DNA from 2 places in the Paenibacillus sp. DP01 genome. Region 1 is predicted to be linked to the other one. Evidence: riboswitches for the same ligand, from Rfam matches in the RefSeq annotation. Region 1 holds a riboswitch; the other holds the start of a gene.
The links. A riboswitch is a leader RNA that binds a small molecule or an ion and turns the genes downstream of it on or off. The one in region 1 is predicted to bind cyclic di-GMP.
Positions count from the first base shown of each region.

Region 2: another riboswitch for cyclic di-GMP. It lies ahead of ACH59B_RS06085 (glycosyl hydrolase); the one in region 1 lies ahead of ACH59B_RS02140 (LPXTG cell wall anchor domain-containing protein).

Region 1 is NZ_CP173059.1:481,667-493,498, forward strand. It holds gene ACH59B_RS02140 (LPXTG cell wall anchor domain-containing protein) at 1-2,099, opposite strand, end outside; cyclic di-GMP riboswitch class I at 2,335-2,415, opposite strand; gene ACH59B_RS02145 (AraC family transcriptional regulator) at 2,466-3,347, opposite strand; gene ACH59B_RS02150 (DUF445 domain-containing protein) at 3,942-5,198, shown strand; gene ACH59B_RS02155 (TIGR02328 family protein) at 5,232-5,612, shown strand; gene ACH59B_RS02160 (NAD(P)H-dependent oxidoreductase) at 5,712-6,386, opposite strand; gene ACH59B_RS02165 (helix-turn-helix domain-containing protein) at 6,571-6,981, shown strand; gene ACH59B_RS02170 (stalk domain-containing protein) at 7,051-8,298, opposite strand; gene ACH59B_RS02175 (YcnI family protein) at 8,547-9,296, opposite strand; gene ACH59B_RS02180 (copper resistance CopC/CopD family protein) at 9,328-11,046, opposite strand; gene ACH59B_RS02185 (diguanylate cyclase) at 11,301-11,832, opposite strand, start outside.
Region 2 is NZ_CP173059.1:1,427,580-1,439,411, reverse strand. It holds gene ACH59B_RS06090 (hypothetical protein) at 492-2,786, opposite strand; gene ACH59B_RS06085 (glycosyl hydrolase) at 2,835-4,436, opposite strand; cyclic di-GMP riboswitch class I at 4,450-4,531, opposite strand; gene ACH59B_RS06080 (sugar phosphate nucleotidyltransferase) at 4,687-6,063, opposite strand; gene ACH59B_RS06075 (UDP-glucose/GDP-mannose dehydrogenase family protein) at 6,764-8,092, opposite strand; gene ACH59B_RS06070 (glycosyltransferase) at 8,098-9,198, opposite strand; gene ACH59B_RS06065 (glycosyltransferase family 4 protein) at 9,227-10,375, opposite strand; gene ACH59B_RS06060 (glycosyltransferase family 4 protein) at 10,372-11,559, opposite strand; gene ACH59B_RS06055 (glycosyltransferase family 2 protein) at 11,546-11,832, opposite strand, start outside.

The DNA.
Region 1 (11,832 bases):
TCCCACCATCCCAGCAAGGTCATATCGTATACTTTTACGGAGCCAGGCAGTAACCTCTGACCTTGCAATAAGACATCTCTCACTTCCGCATGATTCAGGATCTTGCGATTATAGTTGGCTTTAATATCCCAGGTAATGAGTTTGGAGCTCGCATCATAGCTTCCTTGCTTGGCCCCGTTCCGTTGTGTCATAAAGTCCGGCCAGATCGGGCATTCCACCTCATGCGACGATGTTTCACCATTTTCATACTGATAATCTATAAAGGATTTGTTGCGAAATTCGGGCTTCGTCGTATCTGTTTTCCAATCATTGTTGTAGAGAGTTGAATATTTGATCGTATAAGCTTTCTGAATCGTTTTATGAAAAATAAGTGTAAACCCTTCTTTATAGTCCGCTGATCGTGGAACTAGCTCATAATCCATGGGCGCGAGTAGTTCCGTTGTACCGTCAACACTTTGAATTTTCAGGGTGTCGGGCAACAAGGCGAGGCCCCCATTAGGGAACACATCCTTAATGACAATATTTTTCATGGTGTATGAGTCTGTATTAATGGTGATCACCCAAGGTATGACTTTCGTGTTGTAATTGGGCGTGTCATACATTTTAGTCATAACTCCGCTTGTGATTTCCGTCGATATGATCTTCTGGGTTCCATCTGTGGTGATGATGTTTGTAATTTTTTCATCTTCATAGACGCGGCCTCTAGCCTGGGTCTGATATCGGATGGTATAGGCTGAATCTACGTCGAAGTTGAATTGAAGTTTGAAGCCGTTACGGTCGGGATAGTCAACCGGGATGACGGTGTACGCCCACGATGGAAGCTCCTCCAGTGTATTTCCCTTAAATACTTTCAAAGAACCGGGCAGCAATTTTTGAGTTTTGTTGAAATGATCAATTAAAAGGGCTTTGGCTTCGGGGATTTTTGTCTCGCCAAAGTTATATCTTATGGCCCACGAGAGTGTTTGTGTGGCATGATCATACTTTTCAACTTTTTTGGACAAAAATTCACCACGCTCCACCTGAACCGTAGCGGTGGCAGCAACGTTATCTATCGCATCCCCTGAAAGCGTCGCTGTGTTGGAAAAGCGAGTTTCGTTGCCAGTAATGCGGGTGGAGTATTGGATCTGATAGGCAGTGCTAATGCTAGCATCTTGAAAACGAATTGCAAATCCGGTCCCGGCTTGATCCGATTCAATGGCGTATTTACTCGCATTCACTAGGTCTTTGACAACGGTCGTGCCATCGATATTGACTTGCAGATGATAGAGTCGGATAGAGCCTCTCACGAGTTCCAGTCCTGAAGGAGTTGGATCGGTAATGAGGGCGTGTTTAACGGTGTTTAGCTGTTTGTTCACATCAATGGCCCAGTCGATCTGGTGGGTGCCATTTATTTTTCCTTGCTTGCTTAAAGTTGGCCCTGACTGGGGTTTCACATTTACGATGACCGTTTGAACCCCGCCCTTAATTGGAATCGCAATGATGACTTCTGTGCTGCCTTTCACCGTTTCTTTTGTGAATTCGGTTTTAATTTGCAGTTTGCCGCTGACATGGGAATGGTTCTCTACATATTGGTTAAAGGTCATGATGACCTTACCCTGACGATCTACTGTAAAGAACCCCACGGTCCCGTCTGTAGTCACTAGCGGAGATGAGATATCAGTGTAGATGACAAACTGTTCTGGTAAGTGAAAGGTGAAGGTATCCCCTGCTTTATAAGCATCATCAGGAAGCTCCCATTCATAGCCAAGTTGGATGGCTGATCCAATGTCGAACGTACTACCTGGATTATATACCGCATCAATGACACGTCCGGCTTCGTCCGTTAGAATCAACTTCGTTAGTATACTCTGGGGAGCTGCTTCCTTTTGAGACTTTGAATGAGCTGCTCCTTGCACGGAAGGGACAGTGTTTGGCGGAACCTCCTTAGGGGGTTCAGGGTTTGGGACCGCATATACAGCATCCGTAACGGTTGTAGGATCGGATACAGCACTGTGCGGCAGTTCAGGGGCAGGAGGATCTGCGTAAGCCAGTGTGGTGCTGAAAAAGCTTTGGACAATGAGCAATAAGGCAATAATCATGACATTTATTTTGGTTCCCATGCTCCAAGTGATTCTCCTATTCATCGTAATATGGCAAGCTTCGGCGGTTATGTTGTGTTATATTGTTTTCCTTCCCTCCTCCTAGTTCGAAATTAGTATATTCAGCATGCTAGGTTGACATGACTACCCCAACAGAAAAAAACCTTGATCATAGTGATCAAGGTTTTTTCTTCGAGAGAGGTATAGCAATTTTGTGATGGAGCTATGTAAAAAGGCATAATAAAAAGCTCGTTCACCTGGTAACTGGCTGCCATCCGAGTAGGAAGGCCCTATAGTTTTGCGTCACTGTCTTTCGACAGCTTTGCCATTAGCTTGAATAGCTTGTGCGTCTATCGTCTATCAAACGGAGTACAGGAGACCTCCTATTTACAATTTGGAGCGGTTTCCCCATTTTTTACGGAAGGAATGAGGTGTTTCCCCTACATGTTCCTTGAATAGGTTGATAAAATGGCTCGTATTGGGAATCCCAACGTACCTTGCGATATCCACAATGGATATGTCACTGGTTTTAAGCCATCCCTGAGCGGCTGTGATCCGGACATTAATGAGATAATCAATTGGAGAAAATCCAATCTGTTTTTTGAAATTTTTAGCAAGATTAAATTTGTTTAGGTTGAACATGTCTGCCAGCGAGTCCAGCGTAATTCGCTCACAGTAGGACTGGTCCAAATACTGCTGCACCTGACGTACTTCGCTGAGCGTTCCAGCATTTACATACCGATGATCATAAGGATGCTGCAAAATATACGTCAGTATTTCACCAATGAGTCTGGACGTCAGCAGCTCGCCGGAAAGGCTTCGATCAGACTGCCCGCAGATTAGAGCATGCAGCTTGTCCAATATAACATATGGATTGTGCAGGGATATTACCGGTTTATTATGCTTGGCAAATTGTTCGTAAAAATGTTCGATCAGGTTGCCGTACAGGTATAAGCTGATAAACTCCCAGGCTTCATCACCGGAGGTGCTATATTGTAAATATTCATCGCAATTAATAAAAAACAAATCATGAGGCTTTAAAATATATTTCTTGTCCCGGTACAGTAATTCTCCCTTACCAGACAGCGTAAAAACAAGCAAAAAGGAGGTGAGTTCTTTCCTTTCTATTGTAAAATCAGAGGTTTTTTGGAAATAGCCTAATTCCTGAATATATAAAAGGGATTGCTTGGCAAAAGCGGAGGGAGTGCGCACAATTACGACAGGTTCGCCGTTCCAGAGGCCCTCGATGTTTTTTTGGTCTGTTGTCATATTCAATTCCTTTACAAAAAAGCAATTTTATCTAGCTTATCTTGGTTTGATGTACCAATATATAATGGCTGATTAAACATGATTTACTATTTAATAAAAGTTTATTTTATCACATTAAATATGTCTATATATCAAAATTTGTGTGTGAGCTTTATAGAAGCCTCGCTTCTTATGGATATTCAACCTGGTTATCCGTATAAAAGGTCGAATATTGTTGAAAGAATTCTGTGGTCATCATGGATTCAAATCCTTTCCGGGGTCAAATATAGGATAGTGTTGAAAAAAATATCTTACATGCCCATTCAACTTTTCCATTCACTTCTCCTTTCGGTTTACGAAATTTAGGACTTGGTTCTGATAAAATGGTTCGTAAGGCTTATTATTGAAAATGAGATTTTGGACCCAGTGTTGTGATTTGGTTCACGAACATGAATGTAAAAAAGAGAGATATATGCATAAAAAATTACGCAAAAAATGTCCTTATGTGTTGAATTATAAGTGCTCTCAACTTTGGAAATTACACAGGCAATGATATGATGGGTAATATATGTATAGTTGCTTAACTTATCGATAGTCAGTTTGGAGGATTACAGGATGGAAAAACCCAAAAATACGAAAACCGCAGCGGCTTGGTCGCTCGTTATTCTAGGGGCAGGCTTTGCAGCCACCGTGCCCTTCCAGCAATATGGCTGGGCTCGTTTGTTAGCCGGAGCCTTTGAGGCAGGACTTGTAGGGGGACTGGCGGACTGGTTCGCTGTCACAGCATTGTTCCGTCATCCGCTAGGCATCCCGATACCACATACGGCGCTTCTCCCTAAAAATAGGGACAAGCTCACGAATGCATTGGTGAATACGGTGGAAAATAACTTGCTGAACAAAGACAGCATTGCTTCTAAAATCGCGGACATTCGTTTGGCGGAGCTGATGCTGGGCGGTGTGGAAAAAGGATTGCGTACACCAGAAGCGGCAGCGTCGATAGATGTGCTCGCCAAGCGACTCGTCCAGTCACTCCCGCTCGCGGAATTGGCTCCGATTATCGTGGCTGAGATCAAGCGACAGGTGACGGACATCGATGCCGGACCACTACTGGAGGCGCTTGCCCGCCAATCCAGTGAGAAGGGCTATGATATTCGCGCACTGGATTACACGCTGGAGCAGGCGGAATCCTGGCTTTTGCGACCGGAAACAGGCTATACACTTGGCACCTTAGGGATGCAGGCTGTCAGTGGTTTGCAGGTGAGCGGGCTGATGCAATTTGCCTTGAACGCCTTCCTCGGCTATCTGAACGAAGAGCGCATGGGTGAAATGATTCGTCATTTCCTGCTGGATCAGGTAGCAGAGCTGCAAAGGGAAGAGCATCCGCGCCGTCTGGCAGTGATCGACGGTCTGAGAACACAGGTGACCCGATTGGCAACGAAGGAGACGGTTCAGGAAGGGCTGAACGGCTGGAAGGATAGCCTGATTGAAGCTTGGGAAGGCGAAGCGTCCGTGCTCGGTAAAATGGAAGAGCTTCGTACCCGCTTATTGAACTATATGGAAGACGAAGACTATGTGCCGACCTACATTTTACCGTTACTGGATCGGATGCTGGCTGATTTAAGAGGGAATACCGAATTGCTGGACAAAATTAATGCACGAATCGTGGAAGGAATTACTAGTCTCGTGGAAGCCAATCATAGCCGGATTGGTAACCTGGTGCGCGAAAATGTAGACAAAATGGATAACAAATCCCTGATTGCACTGATGGAGGACAAACTGGGACAGGATTTGCAGTGGATACGTATTAACGGCGCAGTAACAGGCTTCCTGATCGGTATTGTACTGACAGGTATCCGTATGCTAATCCAATAATACAGAAAAAGCTACAGATAAGGTTGTGGAAGCATGAGGCTTTGGCATGAACAATTGATTGGCAAGCTGCCTCGTCCCCAACTGTTGGGACAACATCGTGAGTGTTGTGCCCTGCGGGGGAACGGGTGGGGAAAGCCACACGCCACAGTGAATTATGTGTTCGACTATCACCCCATGCTGCTGGTACGCTATCATAAGCTCATTATGGACGAAATGAAAAGCAGAGGATACAATGTTGATCCACTATGGGAACAGCCATTGTATCGTGGTAAGCAGTGTGAACCTTGGGAAGCGGAGCTAGGCGAGGAACTGGCAGGCGCGGACGCATATGTGGAGCATGATGACGAATATATGAAGGAGTGCCTGGATAACCTGGCTTCCAAAGGAATTTTAATAGAGATTGAAGTGATCTAAAAAAGCGGGCTACGGTGTGTTCATCATTCAGATGAAGCGCCGCAAGCCCGCTTTTTAGATGCTTTAATGTCCTAGGTTTGGAAGGGTATGAGTCGCAGGTTACAGGACCCAACGTGTAACTTTCTCCAGTGGTTGTCTGGATTTTTCCCGCTTGGGTTCATGAGCACGATAACCGAAGGCAGCGATGACTGAAATATCCAGCAGCCCGTCCTCCAGCAGGCCTTCTTCCTCCAAAATGGCATGCACCTGATCATAGTTAAAGCCTTCAATCGGGCAGGAATCAATGCCGATCTGAGCTGCCGCTGTCATCATATTACCTAAGGCAATATAAGTTTGCTTGGAGGCCCAGTCGAATAACGTGCGTTCGTTTTCCAGCAGGCGTTGGTTTTCACCTTGGAAAATCTTATAGCGGCCTGGTAGGGAGGCAAAGTCTTCGTCAGACATACCCTTCACCTCTTTATACATGTACTCCACGTAAGGTGAATCATAACGGACATCCTTACGTGCCAAAATCAAAACGACATGGCTGGCCGCTGGGATCTGCTTTTGACCACCACTGGAAACCGCAGCCAGTTTTTCTCTCAATGCCTGGTTTTGTACGACTACAAACTGCCAAGGTTCAAATCCTACGGAGCTTGGGGAAAGTCGTCCAGTTTCGAGAATGAATTGAAAATCCTCCTCCGGTATGATGCGATTAGGGTCGAATTCTTTCGTGGCATGTCTGAATAGAAAGGCATCCAGAATTTCCTGTTTTTTAGCTGATGTATTGGACATGAAATGTACTCCTTTAGATTTGGGTTTAGTTGGTGCTCCATTGGTTTTCTGCTACTATAATGAGAGTTGATATCGAATATATAGTCATCATATAGAAAGTTTATTGCGGGAACAAGTACGCACATATTTGTACCTTGTAGGTCTGGGGCTATTAGTCTACAACCTGTAGAAAGAAGGGGAATACATGGCACAGGAGATGGAACATACAGTTAGCGTTAATTTTGGGTGTCCTGTCGCGACAACTGTTGGGATTATAGGCGGCAAATGGAAGGGGGTCATCTTGTATCATTTGACCACAGGACCACGGCGCTATAATGAAATTCGACGGACCCTCCCTAATATTACACAGCGGATGCTAACCTTGCAGTTGCGCGAATTGGAGCGTGATGGCATTGTGCACCGTGAAATTTATAACGAGAACCCACCGCGTGTGGAGTACTCGCTTACCCCGTTGGGAGATACGTTAAGACCGTTGCTGGATTTTATGAGAGACTGGGGTGTCTTCTACGGAGAACAGGGTTGCGAGCCTGTGGCGACAACTTCCAAGTCAGGCAAGCATTTTGCTAAAATAGACATGAAAAAAGCCCACCGATGATTTCATAGCAGACGCATGAGAATCATTAGCGGGCGGAATAAGGACGGGATATCTTTATAAAATATAATATTATTTAAACTCGATGGCTTCGTTCATCTGTGCCCAGGCTGTTTCTCCGATGATGCCCAGACGCCAGATAGCGATTCCTTTGAGGTCATAACGTTTGGCTAAACCGATCTTGGCGTTAACGGTGCTGTCTTTTTCGCTACCCATTGAAATTCCCAAAATGAGCTTATCCCGCGAGGTTTCCTTCAACGCCAGTTTTATGGCTTCGTCCACTTTATCCAATGGCTCAGGCGTAGATTTTTGTCCGTAATCATAGGCCATGATGATCAGATCGTCCGCCAGATTACCCAGCGTCTTGTAATCATAACCAGTGTAAGAGCTATTCAGCGGATGCAGAACGACGGTGAGCTTGAGTCCCGCTTGATGCGCTTTGGCCGATAACTTTTTAATAAAAGCGTTGTAATCAGAACGAGCTTTGGCCTTATCACCGCTCCAGCCTAACCCTTCAAGATCTAACGTAATGCCCTTGAACTGCTTATCGGTGGCAGTGCTGACGATTTGGGAAATGGTCTGTTCTTGAAGCTGCGCATTTTCCAAAACTTTGGTTAGCTCATGATTACCGTCGACAGAATAAACCATCAGGTAAGGGGAAGTCCCCTGGCTATCTGCCTCCTGTAGAATAGACTCAGGCGTTACAGCTCCAGCAGCTTGAGGCCATTTATATTCTTTGCCGGTCGTCGTGAACTGTCCGTTTGTATCAATTCGGCTCCAGCCGAAGGCAACGGCATTAAAATTCGGTATTTTGGATTTTTGGTCAAAGGAAGACAGCGCATAGAAGCCTACAGTATACATAGCTTCACGTGGCGATGTAATAGAGACCGTCCGTGTTCCCTGATTCCAGTTCACTGTGGCTCCAAACTGTTGCCCGAAAAAGCCCAGCGGAATCATCGTGCTGCCGCGTACGGTTTGCGGTGCTGCTGTTAGTTGAACCGTTTGTCCATCTACTGTGGCATTGCGGCTCCCCATTTTGAGAACTACCTGCTTGGTTGCACTGCCTTGCGTTTTGGTAGCGGTGATGCTTTGGCTGGCTTGATCCCATTTCACTGTAATGCCCAGAGCCTCAGAAATAGCGCGAAAGGGAACCATCGTCGTGCCGTTCATCATGGCAGGCTGTACAGGGAACGGCAATGGATATCCGTCCAGCATGATGCTGATCTTACTCGCCTCCGCTTGTGCCATGGGGCTATAGATGCCCGCTGCGGTACTCAGAAGGATAACGCTAGATAATAGAGCCTTATTTACGATTTTCATCCTATGATCTCCTATGCTCAATAGATTGCAATGCTATCATGTTAGAATCGTGAGGTTTCTACCATTTTACCAAAAAAATGATAGATAGGTGAATGTGAAATGATAGGATGAGATAAATCTGAGTATGTATTTAAGCTGAATAGTATAAGAAGAACATCGTTATTTTTCATATAAAAAAAGCTGACACCTTTTAAAACGGTGTCAGCTTTTTCTTTTTAAAACAGTTTTATATTTTATTGTAACCCAGATTATTTGCGGCGTTTGAGTGCAATGCCGACAGCTACGGCACCAAGAACGACTGCAATGATCGAGAGGACAAGTGCTGTGGTTTGTGTAGCAGAGCTTGCTGGAGCAGAAGCAGCAGGGGCAGCCTCAGCAGCATTGTCCGAGGTAGGTGCGGTGCTGCTGCTATCTTTAGCCGTATCTGTGCTTGCATGACCCTCTGCGGTGCCTGCCGAATCATGTCCGCTGTCTGCGGCAGGAGCAGGAGTTTCCGGTGTGGCATCCGCCGTGATTGTAGTAATGGAATGAGGATTGTTACTTCCTTCATCGCCTGTCCATTCCACAATACTTCCGTCACTGTAATATTGGAAGGCGTCCCAGGCTGCTGCAGTATTCTGATCTGCATTTTGTGCTACAAAGCTGAACCGTTGGTACTGACCCGCTTGGATTCCGTCTTTTTCGGACGTCCAGGTGACGGTAGTTATTTTGCCGGAGCTGTCTTTTTCGGTGGCTACCTTCCATTCCGGTACAGGCTCGTATTGTTTGAAAACGACCTCTTTAGGAATTTTTAAGGCGACTTTAGTGGTTGGAATGTTTTTTTCCACAGGCACTTTCAACGTGTACGTTTCCCACGCATTAGGTTGTGAAACGGAAGGCTTGACCGTCACATGCGCACTGGCCATACCTGCAAAAAGCAAGGCACCAGCCGCAATTAAACCCATGGAAGTTGCTAACCTGGAAAACCTGAATTTTGCTGTTTGAATCGTTGTATTCATATTTATTTCGCTCCTTTTAAGAATAAAATAATTATTTTTTACCGTCTACTTGCAGAGTGAATTCAGCATCAACCGCATCGAGTGATGCTGTCAGAGCATGTACTTTTACCGCCCATGTTCCTTCGGAGGTTATCAATTCCTGACTGCGGAAAGGCTGTTGCTGCTTCACGGGCAAGACAAATTCCTGTTGATCTTGGTCAGGATTAGCTGGGATAAGCGTTAATGTGACCTGCTGGATTCCTGAAACGGCAGCCCCCTTGCTATCCTGAACGGATACCTTAAATTCATTGCTGCCCACAGCATTAGGGCTGACTGCCAGTGTAACGCTGTATTCGCCAGTAGTGCGAGTCTCCTCAAACGGTACAGCAGGTTCCTGGTCAGGTGACAGGTGAGTGAGCACCGCTGCCAGTAGCATCACGAGCAGACCGACGGACAGCTCGGTACGCAATCCTCCGGCGGCTCGCTTGCTCGCCGCCGCTTGCCGAGCGCTGCGAAACTGGCTGGCTGCGAAGACCAGCATCACTAGCAGTAGCGCTGCTTTACCAAGCAGAACGAGTCCATAGGATGTGTTCAGCAGCATGGAGGGAGCTGGAATGTACAGCACCGCTCCATAGATACCAGTGGCGAGTAGCGCCGCCACCATAGCCATGCCCCAGCCAGCGAAGCGGCGCAGGACCGTTTGTCGCAGAGTTGCCTGCACGGATACAGGGAGCTCCAATCCGGCAACAGGCAGGCACACCACCATGACGGCAAGTGATCCGATCCAAAAAGCTGACGCTGCAAGATGGACGAAATCTGCCACAATGGCTGGAGCCGGGTGGGTGGCTGCTGCCGGATGCCCGACAAAGGCCTTGGACAGTATGAGGCTCAGCGTGAGTAAAACGGAGCTGTAGCCCCAAACACGGCGCTGGCGATCAGAAATGCTGGGATCGATCGCATAAATTAGCGTTACGCTTAGAAGCAGCACGAGAATCATCTGGATAAACCAGATTTGCCCTGCTCCCGTAAATTGAAGAGCTTCTCCCAGAATAGGGAGTGAGAAGCCCTCCCCGATGGAAACTCCGGCATCCCAAGACGCCTGAAGCGGTAGGCTAATTAAAATGACAGCAGACGTTATGCCGTAGCCGCTCCAGAGCAGCTTAGTCCAACGGGGTAATGTGTCAGAGGGTCGATGACTAAGCGTCTGCTGTTCACTGCGATTCTTGGCTCGGTTTATGCTCGGTAAGAGGAACAGTCGGAAACAAATCGCTCCAAACAGCAGCGATAACCCTATGTAAAGGAGCCAACGGACAGCAATTAAGTCGATTCGTGATGTCCCAGAGCTTTCAGAAGGGGTAGCTTGATCGGTATACGCATTGGAACCGCTACCTACTTGAAATGGAATCACTCCATTGACTGGGTGTCCATCTGCGGACAAAGCTCTCCAAGTGATGGTGTAAATTCCATTCTTCACCCCTGGAATCAATTGGATCTCCATGGTGGATTGGTGCTCTGGATTGAGCTGTGCTTTTCCTGTGTCGACCCGCTTGCCTGTTTCATCAGTCACTTTGATGGACATGAAGGCAGACTGCAAATCTTCGTTGAAAGTGATAGTCACCTGAGAAGGGGACTTGTCCAAAACCTGATTTTCGGTCGGGCTGGATTCAACGACAAATGCATGAGCCCACGATGAGTGAGGAAACAGGAACAGAAGAGGGAGACACAGCAATAAAAGACAAGCCACACGGGCTGGTCTGGACAGGTACAACATGCCTGTGAAGTCACCTTCTCTCGATTACTTGAAGCGAGGATATCCTCATTTGTAGCATTTTATACGGACAAACCAATTCCTATCTTAATCATAGTGCATATAGCGTGAATAGATGGAGCGAATTATGACATTTATATGAAATTTGAAATAATGAGTATGATGCAAAATGCCGCTCTTATGAAAAGTCCCTACTGTGAAAGAAATCGCCTGGATTTCTTTCACAGTAGGGATAAAGTGGAATAGTGTATGAGACATTAGATGCCTGCTTCTATAGACTGCGTGAAAGCAGGTTGCTTATGTTGAATATATTGAATAAAAATAGCCGTTAGATCGGGATCGAATTGGCTCCCCGAACAAGTACGCAATTCTTCGATGGCCTCCTCGAATGTTTTGGTCGGTTGATAGGGACGTTCTGTTGTCATCGCGTCAAAAGAGTCGATGATCGTCAGCATCCGACACAGCCTTGGGATTTGCTCGCCCTTAAAGCCAAACGGATAGCCTCCCCCGTCATAACGTTCATGATGCAGCTCCACAAAAGGAACTAAATCTATGAATCGTTCATTGGCTTCGACAATACGTTTGCCCCACATGACATGAGCTTGTACCATCCGCCATTCCTCGCTAGACAGCTTCTCTTTTTTATTAAGAATATTCCAGGGTATTTCCAGTTTGCCAATGTCGTGAATGAGGGCTCCCAGTAAAAAACGTCGCTTATCCTTCGGACCGAGCTGAAGCACATCGCTCATGTCCGCTGCATATCTGAATACCCGTTTGGAATGCTTGAAG
Region 2 (11,832 bases), 950 kb from region 1:
CGCGCTTGTCCTTCTGGCACTTAGTTCTATCAGCGTCTCCCTCCATCCATTCTGGTGTCGTGATACCACATTGGAGCAAAATGTTCCGGATGTCCAAGTGGATGGCTGCTTTGCCTGCTTTCCGTGCGTTGTCTCGAAGAAGAGGGCCATTCCCCCCTAATTCTGTTTCCTTGTTCATTCAGCACTAACCTCACTTTATTAGTCTTGGTCGCCGGAAAGAAAGAGATTCCCTACAAACCATGTATGTATAGTCATGAACAAAACTATTATATATGAATACATACCTGCAATGTTGTCGTCTTATGACGAGAATATTAAAGGATTTTCTTATTTTTTTCTCCATTATACGTAAAGTATTGGCAATTCAGAACGATTTACAAATAAAAAAGAACCTGTCAGGTCCTATTTTCTCCTGATAGGTTCTTTTTTGCTTTCTTTCGGAATGGTGTTAGATATTCATTAGGTAAGGTCCTACATGCATTCCGGTGTAACTAAGCGACCTCGGCTGCCTGAGAAACCTGAGTACCTCCGGTCGCTCGGACTTTGTAGACGTAATGACTTCCAGCTTTTACAGTGCGGTCCGTATACGTGCTTCCTTCTACTTGCGAGGCAATCACCTGATAGGCACCATCTGTCCGATCAGCACGCAGCACATCATAGGAAGATATGCCTTCTGCTTGAAGCCAATTAATCTTTACCACCCCATCCTGAATAGAGGCTGCTTTCACCTCAGTTGGGGCAGAGGCCGTGGTTTGATCTGTACTTTTTAATTCCAAAATATATTGTACCGATTCGCCAGGGCCCAGCTTTTCTTCAAAATCAAGGGCAGGAGAAGCCTTCAGCCCTGATATGGAACGCTGCGCCTGACTGTAGGTGGAACCCGCCCCAAAACGTTCCCCCGTGTACAAGCCAGCTTTCGGCATCGTCACCCGTACACGAACGGTCTGCGTAGTGGATTCGAAATTCACTAGGTTCACCAGCAATTTGTTCGAGGTAGCGCCGCTACCTGCCAGCGGTTTAAGCTTGGACGTATCCACCGCGCGAACATAGACCATCTTGTCCTTGGTCTCCTCTGGATTCAACATTGTATAAGTCAGTGGTTTACCATGCGTGGCATAGGCTAGACTCAAGCGTCTCATAATCTTAACGCGAGTGTCCTGTCCTTGCCCAAACGGATAAATTTCCGTGTTAGCCGGGTTGTGACTTTGCAGATCAAAACCCGTTTTAAACAGTGTGTAATCCTTATAAAAAGCAGCGTGCTGGATAAACATATCGGCAAACCCGATTTGCGATCGCATAATCCGATCGAATGCAGCTGCTTGTGGCTGACTAGCCCCGTAATCAGGATTGTCTCGATGCGTATCGTTAGTACCGAACTCTGTGTTTAGCATCTTTTTCGCCAGTCCGTTGCTCGAACCACCGAAGGTTTTCAAATTCTGAACGAAGCTGCCCCCGCCCTCTTCATTATACGATTCACCGTAGGCGTGTCCGTTGGTCAGGTCGGTGACTTCCTCTAGCTGTTTACGCTGCGCTGGGTCCCGTTCCCATCCATCCGGATCACCGCATTTTTGCGTGCCTCCGGTTTGATTTTTGCACGCCTTGGTAGAGTATGTCGGCCAGTAGGCCCAGCCCGGCGCTACGGTTTTGAGATGCGGTGCCAATTGCTTGCCTTCCGTATTCAACCATTTAGCCACAGCCAGGTCTACCGCCTTGGAGCGATTAAACAATCCAGGTTCGTTATCTACTTCATAATATTGAAGGTATGAACCGTATTTTTTTACATAATCACGCAACTTTTGCTTGGCCGTCTCTGGCAGAGTACCATCTTTTTGTAGCTTAATATCACCTGTGTATAGATACAATGCAGACGATTGCATATTATACTGCTTTAACGTTTGATAGTAATCATCCACGTCTGTGCATGCCTTCCCTACATTACTGGCACAGGTTACCCTCATGACGTTGCCGCTATAGGCAATTCCCAGCCATTTGAGAACGTATGGTAGATGCTTAACTGCACCCTGATCATAATAAAATTCTTTATTATTCACATTCGTACCAGTCAGTATATATTTCCCATGTACCGGTTCGGCCGCAGGGGAAGCTAACGTCTCCAAGCTCAAGTCATCCCAAGTCCACCACACATTTTTATCTTCCGCAGAGGAGCAGTATAGGCAGCGCGCTGTCTTTAGCTTGAGTACGTTAACACCGCTTTGCAATTGTTCTTTGGGGATGTACAGCTCGTAGTTGTTTTTGAAATTATAGGTACTCCCAGTACCGGATACCCCGGCAATCTGAATGATTCCGGACAACTGATGATTTGAGAAGACAGCCATCTGCGGCACAGCTTTGCCCGCATCCAAAATCCGAACACGGAATATCATACCATTGGGAGGAACCTGATTCAGCTTATATTGAAGTGTTAGTTCTGGATTCGTGGATGCATTCAAACCGGGAGGAATATCTCCACTGCTGAGCAATACCGGAACTGTTGTACTCTCTGCTTCCGACAACGCCGAAAATGCTGCTTTAGCAGATGATTCGGAAGAAGCTGATGCTGCAGAAATATCGATATTATCCCTACCGACCACTCCTTTAAATTCCGCTGAGGAGTCATCCCTCTGACCCAGCTTCCATACTGGACTGGCCGCCGCTACCTTATCTGTCTGCAATTCTACACTTTTTGAAGGCGTGTATATAAACCAAGCGATCATGGCTAGAGTTGCGACCCCTAGTAATCCGGATAATACGACCGTATACCTATGGGTCAACCATTTTTTCATCATATGATACACCCTCTCTCCTCAAAATTTTTGACCGGGAAAGAGTATCTATCAAGGAAGAAACAAAGCGTTTCCGGGAACCACCGCTTTCGCTTCATGCTGACTTTCCCACATCAGACGTGCCATCGCATCGCCTTTTTCATCATAGTATTCCACTTTTAGATCTACCATTTTACCTGCTTCCAAAGCAATACTGCCTTTTCGCTCTGTCCAGCTTTGTTTGAACCAACTATCGATCACTAACTTGCCGTCTACCCATACACGAATACCATCATCGGATATGGTTGTGAACGTATAGGTCTCGCAGTATTGTGGCTTGATTTTACCCGTCCAGCGAACCGAGAACTGGTCGGCATTTACCTTTGGATCAGCAGCAATGGCGCGCCAGTTGTAGTCCAGCTTGCTGTCTGTACGGATCAAAACAGGACTGCCGCTCAAATTCATATTGTTGAAATATTCGCCCCGCAGCCCGTTCACATATACTACATCAGGAACGGAAGGAGGAGTCGGAGCTGGAGGAGCAATCACTACTGGTGGAGCTGGGAGAGGCTCACTTTGTCCCTCATCCGGTAAGGTCGGTACATCTGTTCCGGGTTGTTGGATGGCCTCCAGCCCATTTTTCACATCATCCCGTGTCAAACTCTTCGCATCGTTCATATAATCCTGTATTTGAGTGGTTGTGTTATTCTCGGTCAGCATCTTGCCCCAAGTCATGGAATACACCCATTTTGGCTGAGCCTGCAACACCTCAGAACTAGGTATCTCACCGTGCTCGCCAATGGCAATCGGCTTATTCCGTGCCAACTCGAGCAGTCCTTCATAATGACTTTGCTTAAAATCATTGTTGTAGATGTCTACTGCCAAAATATCCACTTTGTCATCCCCCGGATATTTTGGGGTATACGGGACAGTGTAGGAATTGGGAGCATTGGGACTCCACACCCACAGCAGATTGTTCAATTGATGCGTGTTAACAAAACGGTCGTACATGATATTCCATAGCTGATTGAAATTGTTTTTGTTTCCCCACCAGAACCAGTCACCATTCATTTCGTGGTAAGGTCTCCACAATACCGGAACCCCTGCATCACGAAGTTGCTTTAACGATACAGCGACCTTATCCAGATCGGCAATGAGGAGGTTATACTGCGTAGTGCCTGGCGTGACGTATTTATTGAACTCCGCCTGACTTACTTTGGCCTGCACATTGGCCCAAGTCAGCGGTCTACCCGGCAGCGCTTCATGAAAAGTCATCGTCACAATGCCACCTGCTCTGCTCCAACGAATAGCGCTATCGACGACATTTTTACGTTGTGCTGCTTCTGTAGCGTCAGATTGACCAGAGATGGCTCCCATCTCATAGCCGTGCAGACCCACATACGCCTGGCTGATTTTTTGGACCTTGTTGCTTAATTCATCTGGACTTTCCAAATAATCATGCTGACCAGTGACTGTTTTCTTTCCAGAGATGCTGAGTAAATAATTGTATAGTTCACGGGCCTGAGTACAAGCGTCCGAATTAACAGGTTGTAATGAAGCGGCATTCACCACAGACAGAGAATCACCAAATCCGACGGGAAACAAAGAAAAAATTATAACTACGGGGAGTACATGACGTATCAGTCGATACAGAGGAATAAAATTGAATCTCACTTTTGCTCTTCCTTTCGGTAGCCAGGCTGCCATCCTTACGGGAAGGCCCTTTAGCTTTGCGTACCTGCCTTTCGACAGGGCTGCGTTTATCGTTGGAAGGAGTTTGGATTCCTTCTTAACCTAAGTATCGACTTTTTTTTACCAAAATTTAATAGGTCATGTTCATGAATTTACAGGTTTTCGCCCAATTTCGACAGTTTGGGCTATAAATTTTCATCAAATCTTCTTTATTTCGTTTTTACGAAAACGATTATGAGATAAATTGATGACGGGCAATTTCATTCCAATCCATGCAAAAGCGTACAATATCCTCTTCAACCAACTCAGAGCCAGTCTGCACCTCTATAAAATCCACATCGGTTACAGCCAAAATACTATGCTTGGTTCCTTCAGGGATACGGACTACGTCACCGGCCTTCACTTTGTGCAGCTTCTCATTCAAAATAATTTCCGCTTCGCCGCTAATAATGGTCCAGATTTCGCTTCGTTTGAAGTGAAGCTGGTAGCTGATATTTTTACCTTTGTGTACGCGGATTCGTTTGGTCAGTACCTCATTACCCTCGTCATACTTTACATAGTCTACAACTCGATACTGCCCCCAACGACGTTCTTCATACATTGGACGCTGATCATGAGCCTTGAGCACTTCCTTGATGCGTGGGCTTTCTGCCTTATTGGTCACAAGAATACCATCTGGGCTAGCGGCTACAATCAGATCATTCGTTCCAATGATCGCTACCGGAATGTCCAGCTCATTAATAAGGCTTGTATTAACACAATCCTCCGTTACTACACCTCTGCCCACTTGCTGATTAGACATTTCTTCTGTGAGCGTATTCCAGGTGCCCAAATCCTTCCAAAAACCATCATAGGGAAGAACAACAATGTCTTTTTCCTTCTCGACTACTTCGTAGTCAAAGCTGATTTTTTCCAGAGACGCATATTGCTTTTGCATTTCTTCATAATTCAGCGGCAAACCCTTGGATGCCAGGATATCCAGCAAATAGCTTAATTTGAATGCAAAAACCCCGCAGTTCCATAGAGCATTGCGTTCAATCAGACGCTCCGCCTGCTCCCGGTCGGGTTTCTCTTGAAAATGGCTCACTTCGCGGTAGCCTGTGCTACCTTGAGTGGCATCGTTTTTCGGAATAATATAACCGTATTTCTCTGAAGGATAGGAAGGGACAACCCCGATTAATGCAAGCTTGCCTTCGCTCTCCTGAAGTGTATGTTCCAGTTGGGCAACGGAAGCAAAGAAAGCATCCTCTACATAAGGATCTACAGGCAATATAGCTATAATTTCATCAGGCGAAACACCCGCAATGGAATATAGATAAGTCGCTGTCAGCGCAATCGCAGGAAAGGTATCTCTGCGTTCCGGCTCAACTATGATGCGCGTATTCGGTCCGACCTGACTCTGGATCATTTCAACCTGCGCTCTCCCTGTCGCAATAAACGAGGATTCGGATAATCCGTTGTCTCCCAATTGTCTCCATACCCGCTGCACCATGGATTCCGAAATCCCTTCCGGGCTCTCCAGTACCTTCAAAAATTGTTTGGAACGGGAATCGTTGGATAACGGCCATAATCTTTTACCGGAACCACCAGACAAAAGTACGAGCTTCATAACTCTCCACTTCCTCTCTATTATGTGTGGGTGATCGTTCTGATGATGAGTTGCTACCCGCTACGGTATGGATTTGATCTTACGATCGCTGTTGCCGTGGGATTCTTCGGATTGTGTAAGACATTTATATGTAAGAATCCCACGTCAAAGGCGAACGCTCCGCTTCTCCAGATTCAAATCCATTCCTGCGCTACTCAAAAATGCATCATATCGATCATACCTTGTGGTGCAAAAGGCACGACCGGACATTATTAAGTCTGGTCAGCCTGTTAAAATCTCACACTTTCGGGGCTTGCAAGCTTCTAGTAATCGAGGTTTCGTAACGCCTTGCCAAGATTGCTGCGACAACCGCAATGGCGTCTTTGCTCTACAGGGGGCGCCGCGGTATAGCGCATGGCGCCTTAATCGGAAGGAGCGGCTTCAACTATGCCGCTCCTTCTGATACGCCCTTCTACTCCCATCCCATAAGGTGGGAGATTAAACATCGTGACTTGGTGCGGCAAAAGCAGCGGAGCGGGCAGAATTGTTCTGAAGAAGCGTCAGCGTTTGCCTTTATCCCCGGATTTTAACCTTTGAATGTTTAATACAATCCAGAAAATCCGGGGATAACAGCAATCGGAAGAACAATCTGCACGCGCAGCGCCTTCAGCGCCTCCCACACTGCCACAGCCACTTTTTATTCGGTCACTTCTGTCACTTTTTAAACTTCCACTTTATCTCTGTTCCATCCACTCATCCGCGGACGACCCACGGAGTAGTATTCCAGTCCAGAGCCTTGAATCTGTTCCTCGGTGAATACGTTACGACCGTCAATCAGAACTGGCTTGTGTAGAATAGAGCCCAGTTGCACGAGATCAACTTCTTTGAACTCTTCCCAATCCGTCAGCAGGCACACAGCATCGCTTCTTTCGGCGGCTTGCTGCGGGGAGGAGCACCATAAAATATTCGGGTGATCCACGCGCTCCTTGAATTTATCCATCGCAATGGGATCATACAGCTTGACAATAGCACCTGCCTGAATGAGCGTTTCTACGATTTCCAGTGCTGGAGCTTCGCGGATGTCATCTGTATTAGGCTTGAAGGCGAGGCCCCAAATGCCAATCGATACGCCGTTTAGCTGACCCAGCGATTCACGCAGCTTGGATACAATCATAAAGCGCTGGTCAGTGTTCACCTCGACCACCGATTTTAACAACTTAAATTCATAGTCTACATTACCCGCAATTTGGATGAGCGCATTCGTATCTTTCGGGAAGCAAGAGCCCCCGTATCCGATCCCTGCTTGCAGGAAAGAGGAACCGATCCGTTTGTCCATGCCCATACCTTCTGCCACACAGGTAACGTCCGCGCCAACCTTTTCGCAAATATTAGCAATCTCGTTAATAAACGAAATTTTAGTTGCCAAGAACGCATTGGAGGCATATTTGATCATTTCAGCACTGCGGATATCGGTCACATAGATTTTATCCGTGAATACCTGATGCAGAGTGACCATTGTTTCACGCAAACCTGTATTGTCCAAACCAATAATGATGCGATCTGGATGAAGCGTATCATTGATGGCTGAGCCTTCTCTCAGGAACTCCGGCGCGGATACAATATCAAAAGACAAACTCGTATGTCGAGCCACTACATCCTTAATCTTTTCGTTCGTTCCGACAGGTACGGTACTCTTGGTCATAATAATCTTGTACCCGTTCATGGCTTTGCCGACATCGGCAGCCGCCTGTTCAATGTAAGACAAATTCGCCTCGCCGTTAGCCAGTGAAGGCGTACCTACCGCTAAAATAACGATATCCGAGCGACGTACCGCATCGGCCAAATCGGAGGTAAACTCCAAACGGCCAGCTTCCAGATTCAACGCGATCAATTCCTCAATACCCGGTTCATAGATCGGAGATTCTGCCCGGTTCAACATGTCGATTTTGTACTGCTCCAGATCGACACAAATCACCTCATTACCTTTTTGCGCAAAACACACACCCGAGACGAGTCCAACGTATCCAGTACCGATTACAGCCAGCTTCATTCCGTTCATCCTCCTTTTAGAAAGTTCACATAGGCTTGTTCTACATACTTTTTCAATTGATCCTTGAAGTTATCTTCATCAAATTTGCGGGCATGGGTAATGATATCGTCCACATTCCATGCATGTTGCTCGACCTTTGCGACGGCCTCCAGCACATCGTCTACTTGATGCTTGCGGAAAAATACGCCGTTCACATGAGGAACAATCGTATCCAGCGCTCCCCCGCCCTGAAAAGCGATAACTGGCCGTCCAGCCGCATTCGCCTCCAAAGGCGTAATACCGAAGTCCTCTTCCCCCGGAAAGACAAGCGCCCGGCATTCGGCCATCAGCTTGTTAACCTCTTCGTCCTCAAGCCTGCCGAGGAACTCAATGTTCGGGCCAGCCATGGCTTCGAGTCGTTTACGATCTGGTCCTTCGCCAACGATGCGCAGCTTGAGACCGTTACGTTTGAATGCCTCGATCGCGAGATCAATACGCTTGTAAGACACCAATCGGGATACGATCAGATAATAGTCACCGATGCTTGTAGCACGTTTAAAACGGGATGTATTGATAGGAGGGAAAATAACATCTGCCTCCCGTTGGTAATAGTGCAGAATTCTCCGTTTGACGACGGAAGAATTGGCGATAAACTGGTCTACGTTGCGAGAAGTTTTGGCATCCCATGTTTTCAGCCTGTTCATGTACAGCTTTAGCATATTTTTGAGCAGGTTGGATTTGGACTGCCGGGCCATATATGTATCGTAATCCCAGGCAAACCGCATCGGTGTGTGACAGTAACAAATGTGAAACGTATGTTTGGGTACCTGGATGCTTTTCATAAATGCGCTGCTGGAGCTTAAAACAATGTCGAAATCCCTAAAATCAAAATCACGGATAGCGATGGGATACAGCGGCAGCACTCCTTTGAAATTGGTCTTCACTCCTGGGACGTTTTGTAGCCAAGTGGCTCTAATGTCCGCATCCTTCAAGTTGCGCGACAGGCGCTCGTCGCTGAACACCGTTGTGAAGATGGGAGCCTCCGGATACATATCATGGAATACCTCTACTACCCTTTCCGCTCCGCCCATTTGGATTAAGTAATCATGTGCTATCGCTATTTTCATCTGAATCATCCTTTAACGCGAATGTCGGTCAGACTCCTGCCAACAAACCCTTATAGTAATGAACTATATCCTTAACAGTGTTCTCGATGACAAAATGCTTCTTGACCCGTTCCATCCCTCTCTCACCCATCTGCTGACGTTCCTGTGGATGCTCCAGCATCCAGCGGATGGCTTCTTCCAGCTTGGCCGGGTCTCCCGGTTCAATGAGCAGCCCGGTTTCATTAGGTACCACCGTTTCCTTGGGACCACCTTCGTTTGAAGCGATCACTGGCAAACCTGCAGCCATGCCCTCAATAATGACTTGACCGAATGGCTCCGGTGTAATGGAAGTATGAATTAGCAGGTCACAGCGCTGCATCAGTCCCTGAATGTCATCGACGTGTCCCATCAGATTGACGTTGGTCAACCCATATTCGCGCATCGTGGATTCCAATCGTTGTTTGTATTCCTCTTCTCCGAACAACGCATCTCCAGCCAGCCAGAATTTCACACGCTGATCTGGTAAAAAAGAACGTGCCGCTTCCAATAAAATATGTTGTCCCTTCCATTCCGCCAATCTGCCGACCAATACGACGTTAAACGAGTCATCGCCACGCAAATGCGCAGCCGAATCACGAGCCGTAATTGCTTTGGCAAAAGCGGAGTAGACGACGAGCGTCTTTTTGTCCGGGGGTAATTCCAATGCACTCAGCGTGGATTTGGAATTGGCAATCACACCGTTAGGCAAAAAGCGGGACATCAGCCGAATCCCTTTGGCTACAATCGGCTTCAGATACGGCGGACCGATGTGGTCACGGATATGCCAGATCAACGGCAGCTTCGCCGATTTGGCGGCTACTGCACCATACAGTGCAGACTTGAGTGAGTTTGTGTGCACACACACGACTTTTTCCTCACGCAGCAACGGCGCGAGTTTTCTGCCGTAAGCCAGCAACCGAAAGGCTGCTGCAGGCGCACCCAGATTAACAGCATTTCGTCCTCGATTGCGAATCGAATCATCTAGTGGAACGATGCGTACATCAATATCACGCTGCCGAAGCCGATCCGCCAAATCGCCCTCCTCCGCCAAAATAACGAGCGGGTCGATATGTTCCCCAATATTCGTCAGGATGTTATACAAAGCGACTTCGCCGCCGCTCCATCTTGCCGTATGGTCAATATAAGCTACTCTCATCATTTCGCCGCCGCCTTTCTGTCAAGGACCTGTCGGAACACCTCTTCTACCTGCTCCGCTACATGTCCCCATGTGTATCTGCTCAGGACATGGTCCCGGCATTCCCGTGCATTCGGTAGAAGTTCACGATGATCCAGCACACGCAGCAGCCCAGCAGCAATGGCTTCACTGTCCGTCCCCTGGAACAAAAGCTCAGGACGGAATCCTCTTAAGATTTCCTTGTTGCCGCCTACAGGAGTGGCCAGCACCGGTAGTCCCGAGGCCATCGCCTCGACTGTAATCAGACCGAAACCCTCTAGTGCCTGTGTTGGCACAACGAACAGGTTCGAGGCTTGATGGTACAGGGGCAGCTCCTCATCCGACACATAACCAAGCAATCTTACGTGATTATGAAGATTGTATTCCGCCACCTTGGAAGCCAATTCCTCCATCAAGGGGCCCTTCCCACCAATCAGCAACAGATGATCAGGGTGTCGCTCGGTTACTCGCCGCCATGCTTCGAGCAGCTGTAGCAGTCCCATGCGATTAACAAGACGACGAACGGTTAGCACAATCGTCGCATTTTGCGGCAAATTCAGCCGCTTCCGTACGGCCTCCTGATCCTCTGCCGGATGGAACCTTTCTACATTCGCCGCACCAGGAATAATATGAATTTTACTAAGTGGAACTTTATAATGCTCGTGTAAAATATCCCGAAAAGTCTCGCTTAGCACTATAAATTTATCCGCCAGACCATAAGCCTTCATTTCAATGGATTTGGCCAACGTCGTTTTAAGAAAATGCTTAATTCCCTGTCCTTCAATCTTCATTTCCTCCGTCCACGGTCCGTGGAAGGTGGTAACGACCGGGATTCCTCTTTTTTTCGCCTCCAGTGCCGGTCCGACACTATAGGGAGCAAAGTGGGAATACAGCACATCTATCGGTTGCTTGTCGAACAGTTCTGCTGCATATTTTTGCATCAGCTCTCGACGCTTCCAGATGGATTGCTGCTTGCTACCAATTGAATGAATACGAATACGTTCAGGCGCCTGAGGCTGCTCATCACTACAGATTAAAGCATCCAGCGTATTGCGCTCTAGCGTAAGCTGCTCACAGATGGATTTGAAATATGTGTTGAGACCTCCTGGCTGCAAGGACGGCCAGCTCAGCCCGGTTGCCGCAATACGAAATCCGTTATTGTACGACATAGCTGGTTTCTCCTTTCTGCTCGGTTTGTCCGCCATCCACAACTTCAATCTTTTTTCGCCGCTTGGTTAACTCATAATGCTTGAAGCAGACGAGAAACTCATACATCACCCAGAAAACGGCTACGGCAAAACCCGCCAACCCCTTGCGGTATAAGCCTTGAACAAAATACTTCTGTACAAAGCGGGCAGGCGGTCTCCACAACAGTCTGGTAATCCGAAAGGATCTTCCTTTGTTAAATGCCGTCTCTGCTTCCAGATCCGTATATTTGTTAA